Regions from separate parts of the Bradyrhizobium sp. Leo78 genome, predicted to be linked through region 2. Evidence: predicted binding sites of a transcription regulator. Region 2 holds the regulator's gene; each other region holds the start of a gene.
What was found. Region 2 encodes PhoB, which activates phosphate uptake and scavenging genes when phosphate is short. Its sites were predicted from a motif close to TGTCATNNANCTGTCAT; they were not measured.
Positions count from the first base shown of each region.

Region 1: AC5ZG1_RS02995 (DUF2794 domain-containing protein) is a predicted target of PhoB. The motif match lies at 6,480-6,496, and genes of this name have one in related genera.
Region 3: AC5ZG1_RS10060 (alkaline phosphatase D family protein) is a predicted target of PhoB. The motif match lies at 3,858-3,874, and genes of this name have one in related genera.
Region 4: AC5ZG1_RS05485 (Orn/Lys/Arg family decarboxylase) is a predicted target of PhoB. The motif match lies at 2,344-2,360, and genes of this name have one in related genera.

Region 1 is NZ_JCAMOT010000002.1:116,134-123,592, forward strand. Features, by position in the region: gene thpR (RNA 2',3'-cyclic phosphodiesterase) at 1-45, opposite strand, end outside; gene AC5ZG1_RS02970 (arylesterase) at 220-867, opposite strand; gene AC5ZG1_RS02975 (ABC transporter ATP-binding protein) at 923-1,642, shown strand; gene AC5ZG1_RS02980 (ABC transporter permease) at 1,639-4,209, shown strand; gene AC5ZG1_RS02985 (Bax inhibitor-1/YccA family protein) at 4,448-5,239, shown strand; gene AC5ZG1_RS02990 (GNAT family N-acetyltransferase) at 5,434-5,979, shown strand; gene AC5ZG1_RS02995 (DUF2794 domain-containing protein) at 6,097-6,468, opposite strand; gene AC5ZG1_RS03000 (DUF1223 domain-containing protein) at 6,914-7,459, opposite strand, start outside.
Region 2 is NZ_JCAMOT010000010.1:207,269-214,727, reverse strand. Features, by position in the region: gene AC5ZG1_RS16020 (Hsp33 family molecular chaperone) at 1-112, opposite strand, end outside; gene argF (ornithine carbamoyltransferase) at 325-1,251, opposite strand; gene AC5ZG1_RS16010 (aspartate aminotransferase family protein) at 1,251-2,459, opposite strand; gene AC5ZG1_RS16005 (GcrA family cell cycle regulator) at 2,958-3,473, shown strand; gene phoB (phosphate regulon transcriptional regulator PhoB) at 3,594-4,301, opposite strand; gene phoU (phosphate signaling complex protein PhoU) at 4,418-5,134, opposite strand; gene pstB (phosphate ABC transporter ATP-binding protein PstB) at 5,146-5,967, opposite strand; gene pstA (phosphate ABC transporter permease PstA) at 5,964-6,809, opposite strand; gene pstC (phosphate ABC transporter permease subunit PstC) at 6,811-7,459, opposite strand, start outside.
Region 3 is NZ_JCAMOT010000006.1:116,797-124,255, reverse strand. Features, by position in the region: gene AC5ZG1_RS10070 (indolepyruvate ferredoxin oxidoreductase family protein) at 1-3,125, shown strand, start outside; gene AC5ZG1_RS10065 (hypothetical protein) at 3,369-3,719, shown strand; gene AC5ZG1_RS10060 (alkaline phosphatase D family protein) at 3,942-5,546, shown strand; gene AC5ZG1_RS10055 (hypothetical protein) at 5,878-6,090, opposite strand; gene AC5ZG1_RS10050 (aminotransferase-like domain-containing protein) at 6,332-7,459, opposite strand, start outside.
Region 4 is NZ_JCAMOT010000003.1:170,157-177,615, forward strand. Features, by position in the region: gene AC5ZG1_RS05470 (cupin domain-containing protein) at 1-372, shown strand, start outside; gene AC5ZG1_RS05475 (COG4315 family predicted lipoprotein) at 486-875, opposite strand; gene AC5ZG1_RS05480 (DJ-1/PfpI family protein) at 1,147-2,298, shown strand; gene AC5ZG1_RS05485 (Orn/Lys/Arg family decarboxylase) at 2,403-4,760, shown strand; gene AC5ZG1_RS05490 (GNAT family N-acetyltransferase) at 4,767-5,324, shown strand; gene AC5ZG1_RS05495 (hypothetical protein) at 5,339-5,743, opposite strand; gene AC5ZG1_RS05500 (hypothetical protein) at 5,755-5,976, opposite strand; gene AC5ZG1_RS05505 (cation diffusion facilitator family transporter) at 6,102-7,055, opposite strand; gene AC5ZG1_RS05510 (DedA family protein) at 7,193-7,459, shown strand, end outside.

The sequences.
Region 1 (7,459 bases), on a different contig from region 2:
GCCGATCTCGGCCGGGATTTCCAGTCCAGTGAACAGACGCGGCATCGCAAGATCCTCGATGCAGAGCGTGAGCTCGAAGAGCCCTCGCTGAGAATAGCCCGGCAGCGAATCACCGGTGATTATTTCTAGCCGACTTATATGACTCTGCGAAGCATGCGACATTAACAGCTCGTAAACCTACGGAAAAACCGCAAGCCAGGCTTGTCCACTGCCTGCTTTTCAACTCCGCTGCCCAGAGATCGTGCCAACAAATGCCTCTACGGTGGGCAGCATATTTTTTACGATGATGTCGATGCCATCAGCGGTCGGATGCATGCCGTCGGCCTGGTTGAGCTTCGCATCGGCCGCGACACCCTCAAGAAAGAACGGGTAAAGCGGCACGCCGAAAGATTTCGAAAGCTCCGGATAGATCGCATTGAAGCGCGCCGCATAGTCGCTTCCGTAGTTGGGCGGCGCAAGCATGCCGCAGATGAGCACCGCCACTCCGCGCGCCTTCAGCCGCGACAGGATGTCGGACAGAGCGGCACGGGTCACCGCAGGATCGGTGCCGCGCAGCCCGTCGTTGGCTCCGAGTTCGAGGATGACGGCGTCGGTTCCCTCGGGCACTGACCAGTCGAGCCGCTCGCGACCGCCGGAGGCGGTGTCGCCGGACACCCCGGCATTGATCATGTCGACCCTTATCCCCTTGGTCTCCAAAGCCTTTTGCAGTTTCGCGGGGAACGCGGCGTTGGCCGGAAGACCAAGCCCGGCGCTTAAGGAATCGCCCAATACCACCATCTTGATCGGTTTGGCCGCCCCGGCCGATTGTCCCTGTGCCGTTGCCGTAGCCACCGTCATCAAGGCCACAATCAACACAGTTAAGTGCACGAGGGTCGCAATCCGGCCCTCGACCCGCGCGGCGGAAGTGCCATATGACCGAGCCATGGACAGTCTCATAGAATCCTCTTCGCTCTCCGGCGTCGCGCCGGACTCCGTTTCCATTTCCAACGTGAACCTCTCGCTCGGCACCGGTGCGGCCCGGGTTCATATCCTGAAGGATATCAGCCTTCGTGTGGCATCGGGGGAAGCGATCGGACTGATCGGGCCGTCAGGCTCGGGCAAGTCGACGCTGTTGATGGTGATGGCGGGATTGGAACGTCCCGACAGCGGCGAAGTAGTGGTCAACGGCACGTCGTTCAATACGCTGGACGAGGACGCGCTGGCGCGTTTCCGCGGGCGTCAGGTAGGCATCGTCTTTCAGTCGTTCCACCTGATCCCCACCATGACGGCGCTGGAAAATGTCGCGGTGCCGCTCGAACTTGCCGGCAATCCCGACGCCGCCGAGCGCGCCGCCGCGGAACTGACATCGGTCGGCCTCGGCCACCGGCTGCACCACTATCCGACGCAACTCTCCGGCGGCGAGCAGCAGCGCGTGGCGCTCGCGCGTGCGCTGGCGCCCGATCCCGCGATCCTGGTCGCGGACGAGCCGACCGGCAATCTCGATGAGGCAACGGGCAAGCAGATCGTAGACCTCCTGTTCACCAAACATGCCGAGCGCGGCATGACGCTGGTGCTCGTCACCCATGACTCTTCGCTGGCGCAGCGCTGCGACCGCGTGGTGCGGCTTCGTTCGGGACGGATCGACGGACAGTCCGCAACATGAGCATTGCTGTCGAAGCTGCCACGACGAGCCGCGCACCGTCGCTTGCTCTACGCTATGCGCTGCGCGAGTTGCGCGGCGGCCTGCGCGGCTTCTATGTCTTCATCGCCTGCATCGCGCTCGGCGTGATGGCCATCGCCGGCGTCGGCTCGGTGGCGGCGAGCCTGAGCGAAGGGCTGACACGCGAGGGCCGCTCGCTGCTTGGCGGCGACGTCAGCTTTTCCCTGATGCAGCGCGAGGCCAAGCCGGCCGAAATCGCGTTCCTGCGCACACATGGCGACGTCTCAGTCGGGGCAACGCTGCGCGCGATGGCGCGCAATCCGGCGGGCACTCTGGCGCTGGTCGAACTCAAGGCCGTCGACGAGTCTTATCCCCTGCTCGGCGAACTGACGCTCAATCCGAAGATGCCGGTCTCCGATCTCTTCGCCGAACGCAACGGCGTGTTCGGCGCCGGCGTCGATTCGACCTTGCTGGCGAGGCTTGATTTGAAGCTCGGTGACGACGTCAGCATCGGCGGCGCGACGTTCCAGATCCGCAGCGTGGTCGAGGCCGAGCCGGACAAGCTCGTCGGCGGCGTTGGCCTGGGCCCCCGCTTCCTTGTCAGCGAGGCGGGCCTGCGCGCAACCGGGTTGCTGCAGCCCGGCAGCCTGGTGCGCTGGATCTACCGCGTGAAGCTGCCGGGCAGCGCCAATGACGACCGCGCGACCACCACGTTCATCGATAGCGCACGCAATGCGCTGCCCGAAGCCGGCTGGGAGATTCGCAGCCGCGACAACGCCTCGCCGCAGCTCGAACGCAACATCAACCGCTTCACCCAGTTCCTGACCCTGGTCGGCCTCGCCGCGCTGCTGGTCGGCGGCGTCGGCGTCGCCAACGCCGTCAAGAGTCATATCGACCGCCGCCGCGACGTCATCGCCTCCTTCAAGGCGCTCGGCGCCACCGGCCGCGACGTCTTCACGATCTATTTGACCCAGGTGATCGTGCTCGCCACCATCGGCTCGGTGATCGGGCTGGCGCTCGGCGCGGCCCTGCCCTTCGTCATCGTCGGCATATTCGGAAAGCTGCTGCCGCTGCCGGTGATCCCGGCGCTGCATCCCGATGAACTTGCATTGTCGTTCGTCTACGGCCTCCTGACCGCCCTCGCATTCGGCCTGTGGCCGCTCGGCCGGGTGCACGACGTGCCGGTGGCGGCGCTGTTCCGCGATACGGTCGCCAGCGAATGGCACCGGCCGCGCTGGAGCTATCTGACGCTGATGGGCGCGGTGATCGCGCTATTGATCGCGGTTGCGGTCGGACTTTCCTACGACAAGCGCATCGCCGCCGTGTTCGTCGCCTCCTCCATCGCAGTCTTCGTGCTGCTGCGTTTGATCGCCGCCGGGTTGATGGCGCTGGCGCGCCGGCTGCCGCGTAGCCGCATCACCATGGTGCGGCTGGCGGTCGCCAACATCCACCGGCCCGGCGCGCTGACGCCATCGGTGGTGCTTTCGCTCGGCCTCGGGCTCGCCGTGCTCGTCACCATCACCCAGATCGACGGTAATTTGCGCCGCCAGTTCCTCGCCGCCCTGCCCGACCGCGCCCCCTCGTTCTTTTTCATTGATATTCCCTCCACCGAGGCCGACCGGTTCAGCGCTTTTCTGAAGCAGACCACGCCGGACGGAACGGTCGAGGACGTGCCGATGCTGCGCGGGCGCATCGTTGCCGCCCGCGGCGTCAAGGCGGACGAGTTGAAACCATCGGTCGACGCCGAATGGGTGCTGCAGAGCGACCGCGGCCTGACCTACACCGGAGAGGTTCCCAAAGGCTCGAAGATCGTCGAGGGCGAATGGTGGGGCGCCGACTATCACGGCCCGCCGCTGGTCTCGATGGAGAAGAAGATCGCCGACGGGCTGAGGCTCAAGATCGGCGACGAGATCGTCGTCAACGTGCTCGGCCGCGACATTTCGGCGAAGATCGCCAATCTCCGCAACATCGACTGGCAGGGGCTCGGCATCAATTTCGTGCTGGTGTTTTCGCCCAACGCCTTCAAGGGCGCCCCGCACAGCCATGTGGCGACCCTGACGGAGGCGCATCCGTCCCCTTCCGACGACGCCCGCATCATCAAGCAGGTCGCCGACGCTTTCCCGATGGTGACGAGCGTCCGGGTCCGCGAGGCGCTGGAGACCATCGGCAGCGTCGTCACCAATCTCGTGCTGGCGATCCGCGGCGCCAGCGCGGTGACGCTGATCTCGGCCATCCTGGTGCTGGGCGGCGCGCTCGCCGCCGGCCACCGCCACCGCGTCTATGACGCGGTGATCCTGAAGACGCTCGGCGCCACCCGCGCCCGCCTGCTGGGCGCCTATGCGCTCGAATATCTCATGATCGGCTTCGCCACCGCGCTGTTCGGCGTGTTCGCCGGCTCGATCGCCGCCTGGCTGATCGTCACCCGGCTGATGACGCTGAGTTTCGTCTGGGAGGCTGGCAGCGCCGCGGCGGTGGTGGTCGCGGCGCTGATCGTCACCGTCGGGCTCGGGCTGGCCGGCACGCTGCTCGCCTTGAACCAGAAGCCCGCGGCCGTGTTGCGGAATTTGTGACAATTTGAAGCGGGGAACGAGGCCGGTTAACACCGGCTTTGCCTTGAAATAAGGGCCAGAGCGACATTCAGCCGCGCGTGGAAGCTTGCGGCGGTTGTGTTAGTTTCCCACATACGCCTTGGGTCGGATGGGCGGTTTGATGACACGGATTTTAATGTCCGCAGGCCGCGCTATCTGAGATAGATTATACTCGGTCCCGCAAATCCCTTGCGACCGGAACAACCACGGGAATTCGACCATGTCGGACCTAGACCGTAACTATGCCTCTCCCTTCGGCCGGGCCGCCGGTCGCATTGACACTGCGACGGTCGACGCCGGTCTGCGCGCCTACATGCTGCGCATCTACAACTACATGTCGATCGGCCTCGCGATCACGGGCCTGGCCGCGCTCGGCGTCTATATGGCGGCGGTGACGGCGGATCCGTCCGCAGCCGTCGCAAAGTTCGGCAACGCCTATCTGACGCAGTTCGGCTATGCGATGTTCGTCAGCCCGCTGAAGTGGCTGTTCATCCTCGCACCGCTGGTGATGGTGTTCGTGATCTCGGCCGGCATTAACCGGCTGCAGCCCGCGACTGCTCAGCTCCTGTTCTGGGTGTTCTCGGCGCTGATGGGCCTCTCGCTGTCGTCGATCTTCCTGGTGTATACGCACACCTCGATCGTGCGGGTGTTCTTCATCACCGCGGCGACCTTTGGTGCGCTTAGCCTCTACGGCTACACCACCAAGCGTGACATGAGCGGCATGGGCTCGTTCCTGTTCATGGGCCTGATCGGCATCATCATCGCCAGCCTGGTCAACCTGTTCCTGGCGAGCTCGGCGCTGCAGTTCATCGTTTCGGTGGTCGGCGTGCTGGTGTTCGCGGGCCTCACCGCTTGGGATACCCAACGGCTGAAGAACGACTACATCTACGGCTACGCCTCGCAGGGTGGCGCGATTGCCGAGCGTGCGGCGATTACCGGCGCACTCTCGCTCTACCTGAACTTCATCAACCTGTTCACGCTGCTCCTGCAGCTCCTCGGACAGCGCGACTAAGCGCCTCCGGCAGTACCAACGATCGAAGCCCCGGCCTCACCGCCGGGGCTTTTCGTTTGCGCACTCAGTCCCCTACCCGGGCTCGTTCCCGAGCATCCACCATTGACGAGAAAGGCGTGGATGGCCGGGTCAAGCCCGGCCATGACAGATAAGGAGAGCGTTGCTCCCGGGAAACCTGCTGCTATCTTGCCGCCATGTCCGCCGTCGAGATCAGGCCCGCCACCGAGGCCGACCTTCCCTCCGTCACTGCAATTTACGAGCACGCGGTGCGCTTCGGCACCGCGACGTTCGAGCTGGTCCCGCCGGACCTCGCGGAGATGACGCGCCGCTTCAGGGCGCTGACGGATGGCGGCTTTCCCTATTTCATCGCCGCCCTTGACGGAGGCGTGGTCGGTTATGCCTATGCCGGCGCCTACCGCCCGCGTCCGGCCTATCGCTTCACGGTGGAGAATTCGATTTATCTGGATCCCTCGATCCACCGCCGCGGCGTCGGCCTGCAACTGCTGCAGCGGCTGATCAGCGAATGCGAGGCGCGCGGCTACCGGCAGATGATCGCGGTGATCGGGGACTCCGCCAACGCCGGCTCAATTGGCGTTCACCTCAAGACCGGCTTCACGCTGATCGGAACCCATCCGAGCGTCGGCCTCAAATTCGGCCGCTGGCTCGACACGGTGATGATGCAGCGCGCGCTCGGCGACGGCGCGACCACGATACCGACCGAGGATCCGGGCCGGCGTTAATTCTCCGTCATTCCGGGGCCCGCGTAAGCGCGAACCCGGAATCCAGAGGTTGGTGAGAGCGCAATTGCCGCACGAGATTCCGGGTTCGCTTCGCGCCCCGGAATGATGGACGCGGCCTTAAACAACCGCCAGCTTGCGGTCGATCACGAGCAGCACGCGCTCCAGCTCATGGCCGCGGCGCAGGATCAGGCCGGTCGCCGAAATCACGCTGTACATGCCCTGCTTGCGGGCGAGCCGCGGGTCCTTTTCGATTCGATAGATCGGGACTTCGGAGGAGCGGCGGAACACCGAGAACACGGCGCGATCCTTCAGGAAGTCGATGGCGTAATCCCGCCACTCGCCGTCGGCGACCATGCGACCATAGAGATTGAGGATGCGATTGAGTTCGAGACGATTGAACGTCACGCGGTTCTGTAGCGGGGTGGCAGCGACGGGCCGCGCCGCCGCGCGAAGCCCGCTTGGCTCGCTGTCCTCCGATATCGATATCATCAAGCGCCTCCTGTCATGCGGCTGACATGATTGCGCTAACCGGGCAGCGCCGCAAGGGTTCAGAGCCGCCGTGCGACGAATGGGAAGATTTTCCAGGAGTCACAGTATCGTTAGAAAGAATCTTATTGCTGCCCCACTTCCGCCCACCGCCCGCCCCGCTGCCCTGCGAAAAGGAAATCCTGCGTTGGCCCGGTTCTTTCGGTTCCGGATTCCTCAGCCCCCAGCCCCCCGGGGCCGTCGGGACCGGGCCTGTTCGCAGGGGAGTTAACTCCCTTTTGACTGGGCCAACGAGAGTTGGTCCTTTTCTTTTTTGGGGGTCCCTCACGACACGTCATTCCGGGCACGCGACAGCGTGAGCCCGGAATCTGGAGGTTGATGGCGGGAGATTCCGGGTTCGCGCGATGCGCGCCCGGAATGACAGGATGTGGCGGGTTTGATTTAGACCTTACCGCAGCGGCGTCATGGCCGCGCCGAGCATGGGGCCCGGCTTGTCGCGATTGCCGTCCTGGACATAGACGACGGCGGCATCGACGCCTTCACGCGAGATGTTCTCGATCGGCACAGTCCAGCTTCCCGCGCTGCCATTCCAGTCGCCGACCTTCAACAGGTTACGCACCACGTTGTGATAGGTGATCTCTTGCCCGCGATTCTCGCCGCGCCCGATCGAGATCGGCACCGCCTTGGAGATCGAGCAGATCCAGACTTCGCCATGCTTGACGCGCGGCCCATTGCTCGCCGCCACCGAGACATTGATCTGCTTGCCGGACAGCGACATCGTCACCGGCACCGACATCACGCCCTCGGTCGCGGTATCCTTGATCGCAGTCTCGATGCCGACGCGATCGCTGCCGATCACCTTCGCCGAGCCGTTAACGATGACTTGCGGCGTATAGACGTCGCGGTCGCCGCGCACATGCGAATAGGCTTTCTGGCGCGCGCTGAAGCGCGAATCAGCCAGCGTGTCCTTCCAGCCGAGATAATCCCAGTAGTC
Region 2 (7,459 bases):
GCAGATCGAGTGCATCGACCTCGAATGGCAGCACCGCGTCGTCGACCGGAACGGCCGATGGCGCCCGGGTCGGTGTTTCCGTGATCTTGATGTCGGGGGATTGTGAAACCATGGCGCTCTATCTGGGGTCTTGAGAGGCGAAACGAAAGGGGTTCACATCTATCGTTGTTAGCCGTCATCCCCGCGAAAGCAGGGATCCATAACCACCGATGTGAGCATTGTGAAAAGCTGGGGCCGCAGCTTGATGCAACAACTCACATCGGTGGTTATGGATCCCGGCTCGCGCTTCGCTTGGCCGGGACGACAGCTATCTTGGCGGCGCGCTTACGCGACCGCGTCAAAACACCAGGCCAGAATGCCCTTTTGCGCATGCAGGCGGTTCTCGGCCTCGTCGAACACCACCGATTGCGGACCGTCGATCACCTCGTCGGTGACTTCCTCGCCGCGATGCGCCGGCAGGCAATGCATGAACAAAGCATCGGGCTTCGCCAGCGACATCAGCTTGGCATTGACCTGATACGGTCGGAGCAGATTGTGCCGGTGCTCGCCGTCCTTGTCGCCCATCGACACCCAGGTGTCGGTGACGACGCAGTCGGCGCCGCGCACGGCCTCCTCTGGGTCGTTGCCGAGCACGATCGGCGCCTGGGTCGCCTTGATCCAGTCGCGCATCGCCTTGTTCGGCGCGAGCTGCGGCGGCGTCGCGATATTGAGGGCGAACTTGAAACGCTCGGCGGCATGCGCCCATGACGCCAGCACGTTGTTGTCGTCACCGGTCCACGCCACGGTCTTGCCCTCGATCGAACCGCGACGCTCCTCGAACGTCATCAGGTCGGCCATCACCTGGCAGGGATGCGAGCGGCGCGTCAGCCCGTTGATCACGGGGACGGTGGCATGCGCGGCGAGCTCCAAGAGCGCATCGTGGTTGAGGATGCGGATCATGATCGCATCGACATAGCGCGACAGTACGCGCGCGGTGTCGGCGATGGTCTCGCCACGGCCGAGCTGCATCTCGGCGCCGGTGAGCATGATCGATTCACCGCCAAGCTGGCGCATGCCGACGTCGAACGACACTCGCGTGCGGGTCGAAGGACGCTCGAAGATCATCGCCAGCGTCTTGCCTTCGAGCGGCTTCGTGGCCCGCTCATGCGCCTTCAGTCTCGCCTTCATGGCGGCGCCGGCGTCCAGCATGGCGCGCAGCTCGTTGAGCGACATTTCGTTGATGTCGAGGAAGTGACGGGGCGCCTTGCTCATCATCCCGCTGCCTTCTTCGACGGTCCGCTTGAGAGCGCGGTGCAGGCGCGCTCCAGACAACCGATGGCGTGCTCGATCTCGGCCTCGCTGACGATCAGCGGCGCGAGGAAGCGCACCACATTATCGCCGGCGCCGACTGTGAGCAGCTTCTGCTCGCGCAGGGCGTTGACGAGGTCGCCGGAGGGCACCACGGCCTTGACGCCGATCAGAAGCCCCTCGCCGCGCACGTCCGCGAGAATGGACGGATAGCGGTCAACCGCGGAGGCGAGCTTCTGCTTGAGCAGGAGCGACATCTTCTGCACCTGATCGAAGAAGCCGGGCTTCAGCATCACATCGAGCACGGCGCCGGCGGCCGCGACCGCGAGCGGATTGCCGCCGAAGGTCGAGCCATGCGAACCCGCCGTCATGCCGGACGCAGCTTCCGCGGTCGCAAGGAAGGCGCCGATCGGAAAGCCGCCGCCGAGCGCCTTGGCCAGCGACATCACGTCAGGGGTGACCCCGATGCGCTTGTAGGCGAAGAGATCGCCGGTGCGGCCCATGCCGGTCTGCACCTCGTCGAACGCGAGCAATAGGCCATGCTCGTCGCAGAGCTGGCGCAGCGCCTTGAAGAAGGCCGGCGGCGCGGAGCGCACGCCGCCTTCGCCCTGCACCGGCTCGATCAGGATGCCTGCGGTCTCTGGACCGATCGCGCGTTTCACCGCTTCGATATCGCCATGCGGCACCTGGTCGAAGCCGTCCATCGGCGGACCGAAGCCCTCGAGATATTTAGCGGCGCCGGTCGCGGCGAGTGTCGCGAGCGTGCGGCCATGGAAGGCGCCTTCGAAGGTGATGATGCGGTAGCGCTCCGGATGCCCCTTCGAGAAGTGATAGTGACGCACGACCTTGATCACGCCCTCCATCGCTTCCGCGCCGGAATTGCAGAAGAACACGAAGTCCGCAAAACTCTGCTCGCACAGCCGCGCGGCAAGCTTCTCGCCGTCCGGGCTCTTGAACAGGTTCGACATGTGCCAGAGCTTCGTCGCCTGTTCCTGCAGCGCCTTCACCAGATGCGGATGGGCATGGCCGAGCGCGTTCACCGCGACGCCGGAGGTGAAGTCGAGATAACGCTCGCCTTTGGTCGAGATCAGCCAACAGCCTTCGCCGCGTTCGAAGCCGAGATCGGCCCTGGCAAAAACGGGAAGCAGATGCGACGTGGCGCGGTCAGTCATGGCGATCACTGAAGGGTTCAGACAAGCCTTTCAGACAAGCCCCGGCGGCGTGCAGCGATGCAGACACGCGGCTGGAGCTCATCCAGCGAAAACAAAACGTGCCGCCTTTGCAGGGCGGCACGTGAAGGCATTCTATGCGCGCGGCGGGTGCTGTCAATCGCCACGAAGCCGCCAGGCTGCGCTGCAAAGTGCCGGTAATCCGCAGTTTTCCGGTGTGGTGGAAAAGCCCGATTGCAATCCCTAAATGTCGGAACATGTGGACGCATAGGCGCGGACTCTTGCGCCAGAGTCACGCCATATTGTAGCGTCTGGCCTGTCGGGTACGACATCTCGTGCGGCAGTTTTGATCCCTTAGAGTCCTTTGTGTGCGGCGTACACGTTCGGGTGCGGTTTTCGTGCCCGGCGAGCCTTAAGGGATTCTGCCCGCAGGGATTTTTGAGATTAGGCATCGCAGCGCTGTCCCAGGATCGGCCGGCGCAACGCGAAGGGAAAGATGCGATGACGGTATTGACCTGGTCCGACGAACGCGTCGAGCAGTTGAAAAAGCTCTGGGAAGGTGGCCTTTCGGCCAGCCAGATCGCTGCGGAACTGGGCAACGTGACCCGCAATGCGGTGATCGGCAAGGTGCACCGGCTCGGCCTCTCGGGCCGCGCCAAGAGTCCTGCTGCAGCCGCGCCGCGGCAGCGCAAGGCGCGTCCCGCACAGCCGATGATGCGCGTGGCACGTCCGGTCTCCCGCGGCAACACCGCGCTCGCCCACGCCTTCGAGGTGGAGGTGGAAGCGGACCCTATCGCCTACGACAATGTCGTACCGATGAGCCAGCGGCTGTCGCTGCTCGAATTGAACGAGGCCACCTGCCACTGGCCGGTCGGCGATCCCTCGAGCCCGGAATTCTTCTTCTGCGGCGGCAAGGCGCTTCCCGGCCTGCCCTATTGCGCGCACCACTCCCGCATCGCCTACCAGCCGGCGGCTGACCGCCGCCGTCCGACGGTCAAGCCGTCACAAGGCAAGTAAGCCGACGACGGATCGTAGCTCGGGTGGAGCGCAGCGCAACCCGGGAACGCTGTATCGGCAGGTCCAAATTTCCCCGGGTTACGCTTTGCTGCACCCGGGCTACGGATTGAGGTCGCCGGTTTACGACTGCTCGGCCTTCGCGAAGCGATCATCGAGCGCGTAGCCCGCGCCGCGGACGGTGCGGATCGGGTCCTGCTCGCGGCCGGGATTGAGCAATTTGCGCAGGCGGCCGATGTGAACGTCGACGGTGCGCTCGTCGATATAGATGTCGCGGCCCCAAACGCTGTCGAGCAGCTGCTCGCGGCTGAACACGCGGCCGGGATGCTCCAGGAAGAACTCCAGCAGGCGATATTCGGTCGGGCCGAGATCGATCGGGCGGCCCGAGCGCGCAACGCGGCGCTTCTCGCGGTCGAGTTCGATGTCGCCATAGGTGAGCACGGTGGCGAGCCGCTCCGGGCTTGCCCGGCGCAACAGGCCCTTCACCCGCGCGAGCAGTTCAGGCACCGAGAACGGCTTGACGATGTAGTCGTCGGCACCGGTCGCCAGCCCCCTCACGCGCTCGCTTTCCTCGCCGCGCGCGGTCAGCATGATGATCGGGAGCTGCTTGGTCTCCGGCCGCGCCCGCAGACGGCGGCACAGCTCGATGCCGGAGAGTCCCGGCAGCATCCAGTCGAGCACGACAAGGTCGGGAATACGTTCCTTGAGCCTTGTGTCCGCATCGTCTCCACGGGCGACCGTTTCGACATCATAGCCTTCTGCATCGAGATTGTAGCGCAACAGCGTCGTCAGCGCTTCTTCGTCTTCGACCACCAGAATGCGTGCGCTCATCGGCTTGGCTTCTCCTATAGCGGGATGACTCTCTGCTTGAATCGTCATCCCACTCTTCCTTTGATGTTTGAGCAGGATCTTGGCGGAAAGCCGGCGTCGACTTTCCGGATGTTGCTCTAGTTGCCCGGAACGGTCGTGGCGAACGTCGTCATATCCCCCTTCGGCCGCTTGTCGGTGATCTGCTGACCCTCGATCATGTAGAAGACCGTTTCCGCGATGTTGGTGGCGTGGTCGCCGATCCGCTCGATATTCTTGGCGCAGAACATCAGGTGGATGCAGAACGAGATGTTGCGCGGATCTTCCATCATGTAGGTGAGGAGCTCGCGGAACAGCGAGGTGCAGATCGCGTCCACCTCCTCGTCGCTCTTCCAGACGTTCATCGCCGCCGGCAGATCGTGCGCGGCATAGGCGTCGAGCACGGACTTGACCTGCGACAGCACGAGGTCGGTCATGTGCTCCAGGCCGCGGATCAACTTCAGCGGCTGGAAGTCGTTCTCCAGCGCGGCGACGCGCTTGCCCATGTTCTTGGCGAGGTCGCCGATCCGCTCGAGGTCGGTCGCCACCCGCATCGCGCCGACGATCTCGCGCAAGTCGACAGCCATCGGCTGGCGGCGGGCGATCGTCAGCACGGCGCGCTCCTCGATCACGCGCTGCAGGCTGTCGATCTCGATGTCGGAAGCGACGACACGCTTGCCGAGCGCGACGTCGCGGCGGATCAGCGCATCGACGGATTCGGTGATCATCCGTTCGACCAGCCCGCCCATCTCTGCGACCAGACGGGTCAGTTCCTGAAGATCGCTGTCGAATGCCTTGGCGGTATGTTCAGAAGCCATGATGTCCCTCCTCAACCAAACCGGCCGGTGATGTAGTCCTGGGTGCGTCGATCGCTCGGCGAGGTGAAGATCTTGCTGGTGTCGTCGAACTCGATCAGTTCGCCCAGATACATGAACGCAGTCTTGTCGGAGACGCGCGCCGCCTGCTGCATGTTATGCGTGACGATCGCGATCGTGTAGTCCTCCGACAATTCCTGGATCAACTCCTCGACCTTGGCGGTCGAGATCGGATCGAGCGCCGAGCAGGGCTCGTCGAACAGGATAACTTCGGGCCGCACCGCAACCGTGCGGGCGATGCAGAGGCGCTGCTGCTGGCCGCCGGAGAGGCTCAGGCCGGAGGCGTTGAGCTTGTCCTTGACCTCGTTCCACAGCGCACCGCCGCGCAGCGCTTTCTCGACGCGGCCGTCCATTTCAGATTTCGAAATCTTCTCGTAAAGGCGGATGCCGAAGGCGATGTTCTCATAGATCGTCATCGGGAACGGCGTCGGCTTCTGGAACACCATTCCGATCCGCGCCCGCAGCAGGTTGAGGTCGAGCTTGGGGTCGAGGATGTTGGTCTGGTCCAGCATCAACTGGCCGGTGGCGCGCTGGCCGGGATACAGGTCGTACATCCGGTTGAAGATCCGGAGCAGGGTCGACTTGCCGCAGCCGGACGGGCCGATAAAGGCGGTGACGCGGTTGGTGCCGAGCGTCAGGTTGATGTTCTTCAACGCATGGTGCTCGCCGTAATAGAAGTTGAGGCTGCGTGCAGTCACCTTTGGCGCCGCTTCCGGCAGCGACTTCTGGGGAATGGCCGCGCTCGGGCTGGTCGTCGATACGGACAGATCGGTCATTTTGCGCTCCTTTCGGCGCCGAGGATGCGCGCGCCGATGTTGAGCGCGAGCACGGTCAAGGTGATAAGCAAGGCCCCGCTCCAGGCGAGCTCCTTCCAATAGGCGTAGGGGCTCTGCACGAAGTTGTTGATGGTCACCGGCAGGTTCGCCATCGTCTTGGTCAGGTTCAGGCTGAAGAACTGATTGGACAGCGCGGTGAACAACAGCGGGGCGGTCTCACCGGCGACACGGGCGGTCGCCAGCAGCACGCCCGTGATCAGGCCGGAGCGCGCCGCGCGATAGGCGATCCGCTTGATCACCAGCGAGCGCGGAAGGCCAAGCGCGGAGGCCGCTTCGCGCAGCGGGTTGGGGACGAGCAGCAGCATGTCCTCCGTGGTGCGGAGCACGACCGGGATGACGATCACCGCCAGCGCCAGGCAGCCGGCCAGCGCGGAGAAGCCGCCCATCGGCACGACAACCGCGCCATAGATGAACAGGCCGATGATGATCGACGGCGCACTCAAGAGGATGTCGTTGATGAAGCGGATCACCGAGGTGAGCCGATCATGCTTGCCGTATTCGGCCAGATAGGTGCCCGCGAACAGGCCGAGCGGCGCGCCGATGCCGACACCGATCACAGTCATGATCACCGAGCCGACGATCGCGTTCAACAGGCCGCCATCGGTGGAGCCGGGCGGCGGGGTGTTCTTGGTGAAGACGTCGAGGCTGAGGCCGGCGAGACCGTTGTAGAACAGCGTGAACAGGATCAGCGCCAGCCAGGTCACCCCAAACGCGGCAGCGGCGATGCAAAGCCCGCGGATGATGATGTCGTTGCGGCGGCGTGCTTTGTAAATCGGGTTCATGTCAGTTCCCCGCCTTCCTTTCCAGACGCATCAGCATCAGTCGCGCGCAGGCAAGAACAATGAATGTCAGCACGAACAGCAAGAGGCCGAGCAGGATCAGGCCCGACTGGTGCAATCCGTCACTCTCGGCGAATTCGCTGGCGATCGCCGCGGAGATCGTGGTGCCCGGCGCAAAGATCGAGGAGGAGATGCGGAACGAATTGCCGATGATGAAGGTCACGGCCATGGTCTCGCCGAGGGCGCGGCCGAGCGCCAGCATGATGCCGCCGATGACGCCGACGCGGGTATAGGGGATCACGACGTTGCGGACGACTTCCCAGGTGGTGCAGCCGACCCCGTAGGCCGCCTCCTTGAGGACCGGCGGCACCGTCTTGAACACGTCGACCGAGATCGCCGTGATGAAGGGCAGCACCATGATCGCGAGGATCAGCGCGGCGTTGAACAGGCTGAGATAGGATGGCGGGCCTGCGAATATCGCGCCCAGCACCGGCACGCCGTCGAACAGGCGGATCATGAACGGCTGGAACGTATTGGCGAGGAACGGGCCTAGCACGAAGAAGCCCCACATGCCGTAAATGATCGAGGGGATGCCGGCGAGCAGTTCGATCGCGATGCCGATCGGGCGGCGCAGCCATTGTGGGCAGAGCTCG
Region 3 (7,459 bases), on a different contig from region 2:
GACCCGGCGTCGACCGCTCGCTCGATGCGCTGAAGCACGCCAATTCCGCCGGCACCTCGCGGAATGGCGGCGTGATCGCGCTCGCCGGCGACGACCATGGCTGCCAGTCCTCGACGCTGGCGCATCAGAGCGAGCAGGTGTTCGCATCGGCGCTGATGCCGGTCGTCAATCCGGCCACGCTGCAGGACTATCTCGACCTCGGCATCCTTGGCTTCGCCTTGTCGCGCTACAGCGGCTGCTGGGTCGGCTTCAAGGCGATCTCCGAGACGGTGGAGAGCTCGGCCTCGATCATCAGCGATCCCGACCGGATCCGGATCATCACGCCGGATGATTTCGAGATGCCGCCGGATGGCCTTTCCATTCGCTGGCCGGATGCGCCGCTCGAACAGGAGCGCCGCCTGCACGGCCCGAAGATGCAGGCCGTCGCCGCCTTTGCCCGCGCCAACCGCTTCGACCGCATCGTGCTCGACTCCAAGCCGGCGCGGCTCGGCATCATGGCGACAGGCAAGGCCTATCTCGATCTGCGCCAGGCGCTGGCTGAGCTTGGTATCACCGACGCCGAGGCGCAAGCGCTCGGTCTTCGCATCTACAAGGTCGCGCTGACATGGCCGCTGGAGGAATCCGGCGCCCGCGCCTTCGCCGAAGGATTGCAGGACGTGCTCGTGGTCGAGGAGAAGCGTGGCTTCATCGAGGACCAGCTCATCCGCATTCTCTACAATGTGGATGCTTCCAGGCGGCCGTCGGTGGTCGGCAAGCGCGACGAGAGCGGCGCGGTGCTGCTGCCGAGCGAAGGGGAATTGACGCCGACCATGGTCGCTGCCGCTGTCGTCGCGCGGCTGCGCAGGCTCGGCCATCGCAGTCCGATGCTGGAGCAGCGCCTCGCCAAGCTGGAGGCCTTCGATCGGCCGGCCGAGGGCATCGGCGCCGCAAAACTGCAGCGCACGCCCTATTTCTGCTCGGGCTGTCCGCACAACACCTCGACCAAGATCCCGGAAGGCAGCCGCGCCATGGCCGGCATCGGCTGTCACGGCATGGCGCTGTCGATCCCGGCGCGCCGCACCGCCACCATCTCGCATATGGGCGCCGAGGGCGTGGCCTGGATCGGGCAGGCGCCGTTCACCGACGAGAAGCACGTCTTCCAGAATCTCGGCGACGGCACCTACACCCATTCAGGCCTGCTCGCACTGCGCGCCGCGGCCGCCGCCGGCGTCAACATCACCTACAAGATCCTCTATAATGATGCGGTCGCGATGACCGGCGGTCAGCCCGCCGAAGGCAGCTTCAACGTGTCGCAGATTGCGCATCAGGTCGCCGCCGAAGGCACCAAGCGCATCGCCATCGTCTCCGACGATCCCACCAAATATCCCGCCAACTATTTCCCGGCCGACGCCACCGTGCATCACCGCCGCGAGCTCGACGCCGTACAGCGCGAGCTCCGCGACATCGCCGGCCTCACCGTCCTGATCTACGACCAGACCTGCGCGGCGGAGAAGCGCCGCCGCCGCAAGCGCGGGCTCTATCCCGATCCGCCCAAGCGCGTCTTCATCAACGAGCGGGTCTGCGAGGGCTGCGGGGACTGCTCGGTGCAGTCGAACTGCGTCTCGGTGCAGCCGCTGGAGACCGAGTTCGGCCGCAAGCGCCGCATTGATCAGAGTAACTGCAACAAGGATTTTTCCTGCATCGAGGGCTTTTGCCCGAGCTTCGTCACCGTCCATGACCCGAAGCTGCGCAAGGCCGACCGCGCTGCCGCCGATCCGTCGGCGCTGTTCGCGGACCTGCCGACGCCGCAGCCTCAGGCGCTTTCAGGTCCCTACAACATCCTCGTCACCGGCATCGGCGGCACAGGCGTCATCACCATCGGCGCGCTGCTCGGCATGGCAGCCCATGTCGAGGGCTTGGCGTGCTCGACGCTCGACTTCACCGGCCTGTCGCAGAAGAACGGCGCGGTCATGAGTCATGTGCGCCTCGCGCCGCGTGCGGAGGATCTCGCCAGCGTCCGCATCGCCGCCGGCGGCGCCGACCTGATCCTCGGCTGCGACATCGTGGTCGCGACCAGCGTCGCCGCGCTGAGCCGGGCCGAACGCGGTGTGACGCGCGCGATCGTCAATGCCGACCTGCTGCCGACCGCGAGCTTCGTGATGAATCCCGACCTCGATTTCGAGGCGGGCACGATGCGCGATGCGTTGAGCCAAGCCGTCACCTCGTCCGACCTCGACATCCTCGATGCCACCGGCCTTGCCACCGCGCTGATGGGCGACAGCATCGCCACCAACGCCTTCCTGCTCGGCTTCGCCTTCCAGCGCGGCGCGGTGCCGATGTCGCTGGAGGCGCTGATGAAGGCGATCGAGCTCAACGGCGCCGCGGTTGACATGAACAAGATCGCCTTCTCATGGGGCCGGCTCGCCGCGCACGACCTGGCGCGCGTCGTCAGCGCCGCGCGCTTCAAAACGTCGAGCGCGGCGCCGGCACGGCGCACGCTCGACGAGACCATCGCCTTCCGCACCAAGTTTCTCATCGACTATCAGGACGAGGCCTATTCGCAGCGTTACCTCGCCGACGTCGCGCGGGTGCGGGCCGCCGAGACGGCAGCGGCCCCCGGCTCACATGAGCTGACGGAGGCGTTTGCAAAAGGCCTGTTCAAGCTGATGGCCTACAAGGACGAGTACGAGGTCGCGCGGCTCTATACCGATGGCGAATTCGCGAGGGCGTTGAAGGAGCAATTCGACGGCGAGCCCGGGTTGAAGGTGCTGCTCGCCCCGCCGCTGTTCGCGCGTCGCGACAAGGTCACCGGACATCTGCAGAAGCGCGAGTTCGGGCCCTGGGTGTTCAGCGCGTTCAGGCTGCTGGCGCGGCTGAAACGCTTGCGTGGTTCCGCGCTCGATATCTTCGGCTACACCGCCGAGCGGCGGATGGAGCGGGCGCTGCCGGGCGAATATTCGGCGATGATCCTGCGCCATCTCGGCAACAAGCCGCTCGATTTGCCGCGCTTGGTGGCGCTGGCGAAGGCTGCGGAGTTGGTACGCGGCTACGGCCACGTCAAGGAAGCGAACGTCGCTCGCTATCGCCAGGAGTGCCAGCGGCTCGAAGCTGCGATCGGTCAGCCGGTCGCGCAGGCAGCCGAGTAGGTTCCGATCCGGTCCGGTGCTTGGGCTGATTCTTGAGCCTATTCTTGGGCCGCAGGAAGCAACCTGCGGCCATTGTTTTCGTTGATCGGTAACCGTGCCCACAGGATCGGCTGGAATTGTCCGGCCGGCTTCCTACATGATGGGCGTGTCCACTTGGAGTCATTTCGGAGGCGTTCGGTGAGCTCCAGAAATGCAGTTCTGGCCGCCGTTGCCACCGCCGCCCTGGTCCTGAGCGTCCCGGCGATGGCGGACGATTATCGCCCCGGCGACTATTTCAATCTCGACCTCTCCAAGGCCGTGCTGTCGCCTAAGCGGCTCGGTCCGCCGACGGAGTTCGCACCGGTTCCCGTCGAAGCCAAAAGCGATCACAATGATGCTGCACACGTGGTCGCGGAACCGAAGCCGGTAGAGACGAAAAGGGTCAGGGCCGCGCGTGCTGCGCCTGTGCCTGAGCGGTCGGTGCGCACGGAGCGGCGCGTTCCCGCCCGCGCCAAGCTTGCCCGCCGCCACGGCAACCCGCTCGACGCCCAGGCCCGCGACGCCCGCATCCAGACCTGGCCCTGCCGCTCCGGCGGCATCTGCAACTGGCGCTGACGGGCGCGCCCGACAAAGCCTTAAGAGCACCACTGGCGCACACATTCTCCGTCATGGCCGGGCCATCCACGAGAGCGCGCGCGGCTGCAAGACGTGGATGCCCGGGTCAAGCCCGGGCATGACGAGCGCGTTTTCACGAGTCATCCATCTGTCGTAAAACCGTAGGCTGGGAGTCAAGCAGCGCAGGCAACCTTCGTCGCGATTCGACGGAGATCCTGCCTGATGGCGATTGCGACACGCGCCAGGCGCGGCCTGACCCGGCGCCAGGTTCTGATCCGGTCAGGCTCGACCGCCGCACTCGCAAGTCTCGGCACTCTCGCCAAGCCCTATCTCAGCTGCGCCGCCGATCGCCCGAAGCTTCGGTGCGGGATTCAATCGGGTGACGTCTCTGATGATGCCGCTGTGATCTGGTCGCGTGTCGATCGGGCCGCGCGGATGCAGGTGGAATGCGCAGCCGACGAGAATTTCAAGACCATTTTGCGCGCGGCCTCAAGCGACGCGCTGCCTTCAACCGACTTCACCGCAAAGCTCCTCATCGATGGCCTGCCGCCGGGACAGGACATTTTCTATCGCGTGCGCTTTGAATCGTCCGATGGGCTTGCGGGCGAGGCGAGCGGCGGCCATTTCCGCACCGCACCGATGACGCGCCGATCGATCTCCTTCGTCTGGTCCGGCGATACCGTGGGGCAGGGTTGGGGCATCGATCCCTCCCGTGGCGGCCTGCGCAGCTACCGCACCATGCTGGCGAACCGTCCCGACTTCTTCATTCATTCCGGCGACCACATCTACGCCGATTGCCCGGTGCCATCTGAGTTGCGGCTGCCGGACGGCACGCTCTGGCGTAACATCGTCACCGAAGAGAAGTCGGCGGTTGCCAGGAGCCTCGCGCAATTTCGCGGCAACTACAAATACAATTGGTGTGACGCAAACTTCCGCGCCTTCCATGCGGAAGTGCCGATGTTCGCACAATGGGACGACCACGAGGTCGCCGACGACTGGTCGCCGATCGGCAGCGCTGATGAGACCGGCTATGCCGAGGACGGCTCTTCGCGTCTGGTGGCGCGTGCGCGGCGCGCGTTTCACGAATTCATGCCGATGCGCGCTGCCCCCGCGCAGGACGGCCGCGTCTATCGCAGGATCGCCTATGGTCCGCTGCTCGACGTGTTCCTCATCGACATGCGCTCTTACCGCGATTCCACGTGGAATAAAGGCGATGGCAACAGCGACGGCTTCATCCTTGGCAAGGCGCAGCTCGCATGGCTGAAGCGCGAGCTGGTCGCCTCCAACGCCACCTGGAAGGTGATCGCCGCGGACTTGCCGATCGGCCTCATCAGCCTGGATGCGGTCGCGCTCGGCGACGGCCCTCCGGAGCGCCGCGAGCACGAGATCGCCGATCTCCTGTCTTTCATGAAGTGCGCCGGCATCCGCAACACGGTCTGGCTCACCGCCGACATGCACTACACCGCGGCCCATCATTACAATCCGAACCGCGCGGTCTTCCAGAAATTCGAGCCGTTCTGGGAATTCGTCTCCGGCCCGCTGCACGCCGGCACCTGGTCGCCCGGCGTGCTCGACAACACTTTCGGCCCCAAAGCGATGTATCAGAAAGGCTGCAGCGCAGAGCAGGGCGACAACCTCGCTCCCTGCTTCGGCCTGCAATTCTTCGGCCGCGTCGACATCGATGGTGCGACCGGGGTGATGACGGTGACCTTGAAGGACGTCGACAACCGCGACCTCTGGCATCGAGGAGGGCGGAAACGATGCAAACCTCGGGCATTTCACGCCGCGAGAATGCGGACTCACATCCCTCGGCTGTTTGAAATCTGAATCAGAACTCTCCCCTCGTCGTCCCGGGCTTGCGCGCCGCGGCGAAGCCCTTGGGCGTAGCCGGGACCCGGGACCCCATAACCACGGGACTTTGTTGTGTGCTCCGCTGCAACCGCTTGCTCCCGCCAGAACGCCTCCCAGTGGTTATGGGTCCGCTTTCGCGGGGACGACGGCGGTGCAAGGTTTGGGGAATCGTAGGATGGGTAGAGCGGCGCGAAACCCATCATCGTGCGGCTCGCTCTATCGCGATGGGTTTCGCTGCGCTCTACCCATCCTACGCAGGATCGCTGCAAAAAAGAATGGCCCCTTGCGGAGCCATTCTGTTCACGCCTCAGTAGCCGTAATTGTGATGATGCTTCTTGATGATCACCACCTTGTCGTGATGGCGATGATGCCAGCCGGGCCCGCGCATCTCGGCGTGGGCGCCGCGCCAGTGATGATGATGGTCGCCACGCTTGATTACGACGGTCTCTGCATTGGCGATCGACGGAACTGCAACGGCAATCGCGCCGAGCGCTGCAAAGACACAAGCAAGTTTCTTCATGATGTCCTCCTCCATGTGCCGAGACTAAACGGCAGGTCCCGCGGAAACGTTCCGCAGGAACTACAGGAGAATCCTGAACAACTGTTCAGCTAACGTTTGGACATGCGATGGAAATCTCGCTCGTCATTGCGAGCGCAGCGAAGCAATCCATCGCGCCACAAGTGGAGACATGGATTGCTTCGCTACGCTCGCAATGACGGGGGGCCATAGCCATGATGCCGACCGGATCGCCGCGCGGCCTTCACCCCTGCGCGCGTTCGATATTGCCGCTGCGTGTCGGCACGCCGAATTCGCGACGGCAGACGTCGGCGAGCACGGCTACGCCTTCGCGGATCTGCTGATGCGAGGGGCTCGCGAAGCACAGCCGCAGGCGGCTGCCGGACCACGCCTTGTTGGTCGACCATTCCGGTCCCGGATTGATCGAGACGCCGGCGGCGAGCGCCGCCTGGTAAAGCTTGAGCGTATCGACATGATCCGGAAGCTTGACCCAGAGAAAGATGCCGCCCTTCGGCTCTTCGAATTCCGCCACGGTGCCGAACTGCTCGCTCAGCGCCTCCATCAGCGTATCGAGCTTGGCACGCAGGCCGCGCGTCAGCTCCGGCACATGGGTCGCAAAATGCGGCGCGCAATATTCGGCGAGCACCATCTGCTCCAGCGCGCCGGAGCCTGCGTCCGTCTTCAGCGCCAGCATCCGCGACATCACTTCCCAGGGCGCGACGATGAAGCCGACGCGCAAGGCGGGCGCGATCGATTTCGAGAACGAGCCGATATGGATCACGCCGCCCTGCTGGCTCATGGCATAGATCGCGGGCGGACGCTCGCCGCTCCAGGTGAGGTCGGCGTAGCAATCGTCCTCGAAGATCGGCACGCCATAGTCGCGCGACAGCTTCAGCATCTCGGCGCGGCGGCTCTCGGGCAGGATCGTGCCGGTCGGGTTCTGCACGGTCGGGATGGTGTAGATATATTTCGGCGTGATGCCGCGCCGCTTGTGGTCGGCGAGCGCGGCAGCCAGCGCATCGATCCGGATGCCGTCCTGGTCGAGGGGAATGCCGACGGCATTGATGCCGAGCCGTGTGAGCCGGTTCAGCGAGCCCTGATAGGTCTCCTGCTCGATCAGCACGGTGTCGCCGTTCGCCAGCAGCGTGTGGTTGACGAGGTCGAGCGCCTGCAGCGAGCCGGAGACGATCAAGATGTCATCGGCCGTGCAGTCGATGCCGGCATCGCGCTTGAGCTTATGGATCAGGAATTCGCGCAAGGGCCGATACCCTTGCGGGCCGTGGGCGAGGTTATACGTCGCGAGCGCCTTGCCCTCGCGCTTGAGCACCGCGTTGACCGCCTCGATCAGCCCGTCGACCGGAACCCCGTCCGG
Region 4 (7,459 bases), on a different contig from region 2:
GACTGGCAAAAGACCCGTTTCCCTGGCTGCGAGGCCAAGACGCTGCTGTTCGACCGCAAGACCGGCTTGATGACGGCCTTGATGCGCTTTGCGCCGGGTACGGTGCTGCCCGACCACGAGCACGTCAATATCGAGCAGACCTATGTCCTCGAGGGTTCGCTGGTCGACAAGGAAGGCCCCGCGCAGGGCATTGCCGCGAAAGCGGGCGAGTTCATCTGGCGTGAGGCCGGCAGCCGCCACGTCGCCTGGTGCCCCGAAGGCGGATTGATCCTCGCGATCTTCCAGGTGCCGAACAAGTTCTTCGAAGCCGACGGCCGCGTCGTCGACGCGGCTGGTGCGGACTGGGACGAGGCGTGGGGACACACGAAATAACGGGCCGCCGACTTCTTTGCATCCCCGCGCGAGGCAGGTGTGCAAGCCAACTAGCGTGAACGGCGGATCATGCTGCGCTGATCCGCCTCTCGCATTATTGCGAGCTCAGCTCATCACGGCTGCGCAAGATGCCAGGCGCCGTTGAGGAAGCCGTCGCCGGTGATGTCGCCGGGTTTCTGATCCTTGGCGAAGGTGTAAAGCGGCTTGCCCTTGTAGGCCCACTGCTTGGAGCCATCATCACGGGTGATGATGGTGTAGCCCTCGCCCGCCTTGTCGCTCGCCTCAGCCTTCAGCACCGGCCAGTTTGTCGCGCAAGGACCATTGCAGGCAGACTTGCCGTCAGTGTCCTTGTCAAAGGTATAGAGAGTCATGCCCTTCGCATCCGTCAGCACACTTCCCTTCGCGGTGGTTCCGGTCTTGGTCGGCGGTGCGGCAAACGCCACGGAGACCGTCGCCAGGGAAATGGCGGTGGCGAGTGCGAAACCAATCGATGGGTTCTTCATGATAGCTCCTGTAAGGAAATAGCTTGCATGAGTAGGACATACGGAGGCGCGTTCTATTCCGCCGGAGAGCACGAGGAATTTTTTCGCTACGTCTGCTTGACGAGGGGAATAATTCGGCAAGTGGCTTTCGGCGAAATTCACCGATCCGCCCCTGTCCATCCATTGCCCCCTGTGTCGGTTTTTGCCGGATTTGCGTCATTTCGGAGCGCGGCGTGAGCGAGTAAGTTGCGCGGAGGGGGCGAGGTGACGAATTCGTTGAGCGACGTAAGCAATGAACTGGCGGCTTTTCGCGTGGGGCGGTGTTGCCGCCGCCGCGCTTTTCTTGACCATTGGTGGTGGCTGGCTTCTGACGCTGCCCTCGCGAGCTGCGTCTGGAAACGCGCCGCCGATCGCAAGCCAGGAGGGTGACGCGACCATCGCGGCGTTGAAGCCGCCGAAACGGCAGCGGCCGCTGATCGCGATCGTCGGCATCAATGAGCAGACCGAAACCACCGACTATCTGATGCCCTATGGCATCCTCAAGCGCGCCGACGTCGCCGACGTGGTGACGCTTGCGACGAGACCCGGACCGGTGACGCTGTTTCCGGTGCTGAAGGTCGAGCCGGATGCCACCATCGCAGCATTCGATGCCGAGCACCCTGATGGCGCCGACTATGTCATCGTCCCCGCCATGAGCCGTGACGACGATCCGGTCGTCGTGCAATGGATCAGGCAACAGGCGCAAAAGGGCGCGATCGTCATCGGTGTCTGCGTCGGCACCATGGTGGTCGCCAGCACTGGACTGCTCGACGGCAAGCGCGCGACGACGCATTGGTACTCCCTGAAAGACCTGCGCGAGAAGCATCCGACGATCCATTACATCAGGGACCGCAGGATCGTGGTCGACCAGGGCGTTGCGACCACAACGGGGATCACAGCTTCGATGCCGATGTCGCTCACGCTGGTCGAAGCGATCGCCGGCCGCGAGAAGGCAGAAGCCGTTGCCCGCGACATCGGCCTGCCCCATTGGGATGCCCGCCACGACAGCGGCGCGTTCCAGTTCACACGACCGTTCGCGCTCACGGCGATCGGGAACACGCTCGCGTTCTGGAACAAGGAGCAGCTCGGCATCGCGCTTGCGCCCGGCATCGACGAAGTCTCGCTCGCGCTCGCCGCCGACGCCTGGTCGCGGACCTATCGTTCGCGCACCGTGACCTTTGCCGCGACGGCGGAGGCGCAGCCAAGCCGCAACGGCCTGCGCATCCTGCCCGATCAGGTCGCGGCCCAGTGGCCCGCCGAGCGATTGCTGCAACCGGTCGGATCACTGGCGCCGGCGCAGGCGCTGGAGCAGACCTTGCTGCGGATCGAGGCACGCTATGGCGGGCGCACGGCCGATTTCGTCGCCATGCAGCTCGAATATCCGAGGCAACGCGTACCGGATTGAAGCGGCGTCGGCTCGCCACCAACAATTTTCCCCCGCCGGCGCCACCGTCATCTGCCTGTCACGAAATGTGCCGACTTCTCGCTCGGACCATTTCGAGGACACCGATGGACTATTTCCGACGCTTCACCTTCCTGTTCGCGGCGCCCGTATTCGATCCGGAGGATCTCGAGGGCATCCGCTTCAACCAGATCATCGACGAGATCCAGCGCTCCGGCTTCGAGGTCGTGCGCGCCCGCAAGCTCGAGGATGCCGAGATCGCGGTGCAGACCGACGCGGCGATCGGCTGCATGGTGGTGGACTGGGGCAAGAAGGGGCTGGAGGGCAAGACCGCATCGCTGATCAATTTGATGCGGCGGCGCGGCCTCGACTTCCCGATCATCCTCCTGATCCGCCGCAAGCGGTTCGAGGACCTGCCGGTCGAGGTGCTCGACTTCATCGACGGCTATGTGTTCCTGTCCGAGGAAACGCCGCCGTTCATTGCCAAGAATTTGATCAGCCGGCTGAAGCAATATGCGGAGACGCTGAAGACGCCGTTCTTCGGCGCGCTGGTCGACTATGCCGAAGAGGGCAACCAGCTCTGGACCTGCCCCGGCCACAATGGCGGCGTGTTCTACAGCCGCAGCCCGATCGGACGCGTGTTCGTCGAACATCTCGGCGAGGCCGTGTTCCGCGATGACCTCGACAATTCCGTGCTCGACCTCGGCGACCTCCTGACCCATGAGGGCCCGGCACTGCGGGCGCAGAAGGAAGCCGCCAGGATCTTCGGCGCGGAGAAGACCTATTTCGTGCTCAACGGCACCTCCACGTCCAACAAGGTCGCACTCGGCTCGCTGGTCACCGACGGCGACCTCGTGCTGTTCGACCGCAACAATCACAAGGCCGCCCACCATGGCGCGCTGCTGCTCGGCGGCGGCATCCCGGTCTATGTGCCGACCGTTCGCAACGCCTGGGGGCTGATCGGGCCGATGCGCTGGGACATGCTCGACGAGACGTCGCTGCGCGAGCGCATCCGCAACCATCCGCTGGTCAAGGACAAGGAGGCCTGGAAGCGGCCCCGTCCCTTCCGCGTCGCCGTGGTCGAGCAGTGCACCTATGACGGCACCATTCATAGTGCGGAGATGATCCTGAGGCGCATCGGTCATCTCTGCGACTACATCCTGTTCGACGAAGCCTGGGCCGGCTTCATGAAGTTCCATCCGATCTATGCCGGCCGCTTCGCGATGGGACTTGCCGACCTCGGCCCCGAGGCGCCCGGCATCATCGCCACGCAATCGACCCACAAGCAGCTCGCCAGCTTCTCGCAGGCTTCGCAGATCCATGTCCGCGACCGCCACATCAAGGGCCAGAAGCGCCGGGTCGAACACCGGCGTTTCAACGAGAGCTTCATGCAGCACGCCTCGACCTCGCCGTTCTATCCGCTGTTCGCCTCGCTCGACGTCGGCGCGCAGATGATGAAGGGCCGCTCCGGCGAGGTGCTGTGGGACGACACGATCCGGCTCGGCATCGAGCTGCGCAAGAAAATCCGCGCCGCCCGCCGCGAGTTCGAGGAGAACGAGGCGCGTCCCGAGCGGCGCTGGTTCTTCGAACCATTCGTGCCGGATCGCGTGATGATCCCGGACGTCGCGCGCGAAGGCGGGGCGCACAATGTCGCCTGGGAAACCATCTCTACCGACCAGCTCGCGACCAACCCTGCGTTCTGGCAGCTCAAGCCTGACGATAGCTGGCATGGCTTCCCGGAGATGACGGCGGGCTTTGCCATGACCGACCCGAACAAGCTGACGCTGCTCACGCCGGGATTCGACCATGCCACGGGCGCCTATGCCGAACACGGCATCCCCGCCCCGGTGGTGGCGCAATATCTGCGGGAGAACCGCATCGTCGCCGAGAAGAACGACCTCAACTCCCTGCTTTTCCTGCTCACCCCCGGCGTCGAGGCGAGCAAGGCGGGGACGCTGATCTCGGGGCTCGTCGCCTTCAAGAAATTGCATGACGACAATGCGCTGCTCGAAGACGTGATCCCCGAATTCTTCCGCCGCCGGCCTGCCCGCTATGCCGGCGTGCGCCTGCGCGACCTCTGCGGCGACATGCACCGCTTCTTCCGCGCGGCCGATGTGAGCGCGCTGCAGCGCAAGCAGTTCCTGCCCGAGCATTTGCCCGAGATCGCGATGTCGCCGCGCGAAGCGTCACGCTACCTCGTGCGCAACGACGTCGATTATCTCCCGATCGGCGAAATTTCGGGCCGCATCGCCGCAACGCCGTTCGTGGTCTATCCGCCCGGCATCGCCACCATCGTGCCCGGTGAACGGCTGTCGGAACAGACGCGGCCGATGATCGATTACCTCAAGATGTTCGAGGCATCGTTCAATGCGTTCCCGGGCTTCGAGGTCGAGATCCAGGGCGTCTACAAGGAAATCGACGATGCGGGCCACGTGCGCCTGTTCACCTACGTGATTTCCGAGTGACGGCCGATGAACGAAGAGCGGATCATCGTCAGGGCCTCGCGCGAGGCCGATGTCGAAGCCATGCTGTCGATCTACCGCCGCCACATAAGGCGCGGCGTCGACGACAGCGTCGAGGACAGCGGGGTGCCGGAGCCGGATGATTTCCGCGACCGGCGCAAGAATTTCCGCAACCATCGCCTGCCCCATCTGGTCGCGACACGCGACGGCGAGGTGGTCGGTTATGCCTATGTGGTGCTGTTTCGGAAGCGGCCGGCCTATCGCTATGCGGTAAAGCATTCGATCTATGTCCGTCACGACCAGGTCGGCCGCGGCATCGGGCGCCTGCTGCTCGGCGAACTGATCGACGCCTGCGCGGCGGCCGGCTTTCGCCAGATGATCGGCTATATCGACAGCGACAACGCCGCATCGCTGGCGCTGCATCAGCGTTTCGGCTTCGCCCGCGCCGGGCTGTTGCCGGGCGTCGCCTATCGCTTCGGCCGCTGGGCCGACACCGTGATGGTGCAGCGCTCGCTCGGCCCCGGCACCACCGAGCCGCCGCCGCCAGCCCCGCTGTCGCGACGCTAAGCTGCGACGGCCGGCTATGTCGGCCGCCAGCGCACGGGGAAGCTCCGCGCCACCGCAAGCGCCGAGCGCTCGTTGGCCTCGAGCGCGATCTTCTGCGCCAGCATGACGTCTCCGGCCACCAGCGTATCCCTCGGCACGAAACACCAGCCCGCATGCAGCCGGCCGAGTTCGTCCAATTCATAGATGTTCATGCCGGTGCCGTGCCGGATCCGGTAGCGTTTGCCGGAGTGGCAGCCAACGACGTCGAAATAGCCGCTCGTCTCGTACTGCACGAGCTGCTCGGGCGTCAGCCATTCCTTCAGCAGCGCCAGACCGCGCGACTGGCTGTCATCCAGCACGCAATATTCGACGAACCGCCGCCAAGCCGCCCGCGAGAGCCGCGCGGCCTCGGCGAACGCCCGCGACAGCCTGCCGGACATGACGGACCGGCCTAGCCGCCGACAAGTCGCGGATAGAACAGCGTCTCTTCGGCCTTCGGATCGAAGGAACGGACCACGGTCGGCTGTCCCGACACGTCCCGCACCGCAGCGGTGTAGCCGCTCTTCATCAGTGCGTCGAAGCGCAGTTGCGCTTCGCGCAGGGCCTTCTCGTCGGCGGGATTGAAATTGTGCCGGCTGTCGCCAGTGTGATCCATCACGATTTGCGTCGCCATCCCCGCACTCCCTTGCTGGATGAAACTGCAAAGCTAATGAGAGATTAGGGCGAAAGTTCCGACTGCGCCAGTGCAAAGTCGCGAGAGACCTTTCGATTTCGCACGCCGGCATGATCGCCTCAATTTTAGCCACCGCCGAACCGGCCGCGGCGCACCGCCTCATAACGGTGGCGGGTTTGTGGCTTGATGAACAGCGAGACCACTTCGGGATGCGCCGCGCGGATCCGCTTCTCCAGCGCCTCGACGCAGCGCTCGATATCCGGAGTGCGCAATTCATCGGAAAATTCCAGGCTGAGGCTTGCCACAATCTGGTCCGGGGCGAGGTGAACGGTGGTGACGCCGTTGACGCCCTCGACGCACGGCTCCTTCTCGGCGAGCGCCACGATCGATGCGTTGATCGCACTGTGTGCGGGTTCGCCGATCAGGAGCTCCTTGGTTTCGCGAGCCAATAGCCAGGCGGTTGCCGCTAGCACCAGGCCGATCAGGATCGAGCCGACACCGTCGATTTCGGGCCGTCGCAGGCGGACCGACAAATAGATGCCGAGCGCGGCGATCGAGATGCCGACCAGCGCGGCCGTATCCTCCAAGAGCACCATGAAAGACGGCGGATCCTTGCTTTTCCGCACTGCCTCCAAATAGCTGCTGCCGCCCTTGGAAGCGCGAAATCCCTTCAGCGCGAACCACCATGAGGCGCCCTCGAACAGAAATGACAGCGCCAGCACGACATAGCTCGCCATCACATTCTCGATCGGGATCGGGGTCATCACATGCGAGACGCCCTCATAGAGGGAGACGCCGGCGCCCAGCGCGAACAGCAGGATCGCGACCACGAAGCTCCAGAAATACAGCTCGCGGCCATAGCCGAGCGGATGGCTTGCATCCGGCTCCAGGCTGGACCGATGGTAGCCGTAGAGCAACAGCGCTTCATTGCCGGTATCGACCAGCGAATGCACCCCTTCGCTCAGCATCGAGGAGCTGCCGGTGAACAGCGCCGCGGCAAACTTTGTCACGGCCACCAGGAGATTGCCCGCCAGGGCCGCATAGACAATTTTCTTTGATCGCGACGAAACCCGGGCCATGGTTCTCTTTACCGCAATTCCAAACTGCGGATGCCGCGACGCGTTCCGCAGGTTAGAGTGATGTTCCTGGAACCGGCTTCCCCATCGCGGATTTCCAGTGGCGGTGACGGCGAAGGCGGATCGGAAGCGGCGGTACGATGTCCCTCGAAGATTCCGCCCGGCATGTCGTCGAGTTCGTCAGGGATCACCGCGCCTGGGCGGCGCCGATCGTGTTCGCCCTCGCCTTCGCTGAATCGCTCGCCTTCCTCTCGCTGCTCGTGCCGGCTTGGGCGGTGCTGGTCGCGATCGGCGCGATGATGCGGAGCGGCGGCATCGCCTTCCTGCCGATGCTCCTCGCCGGCGCGCTTGGTGCAGCGTTCGGCGACTGGCTGTCCTACTGGATCGGCGGCAAGTTCGAGCATTCG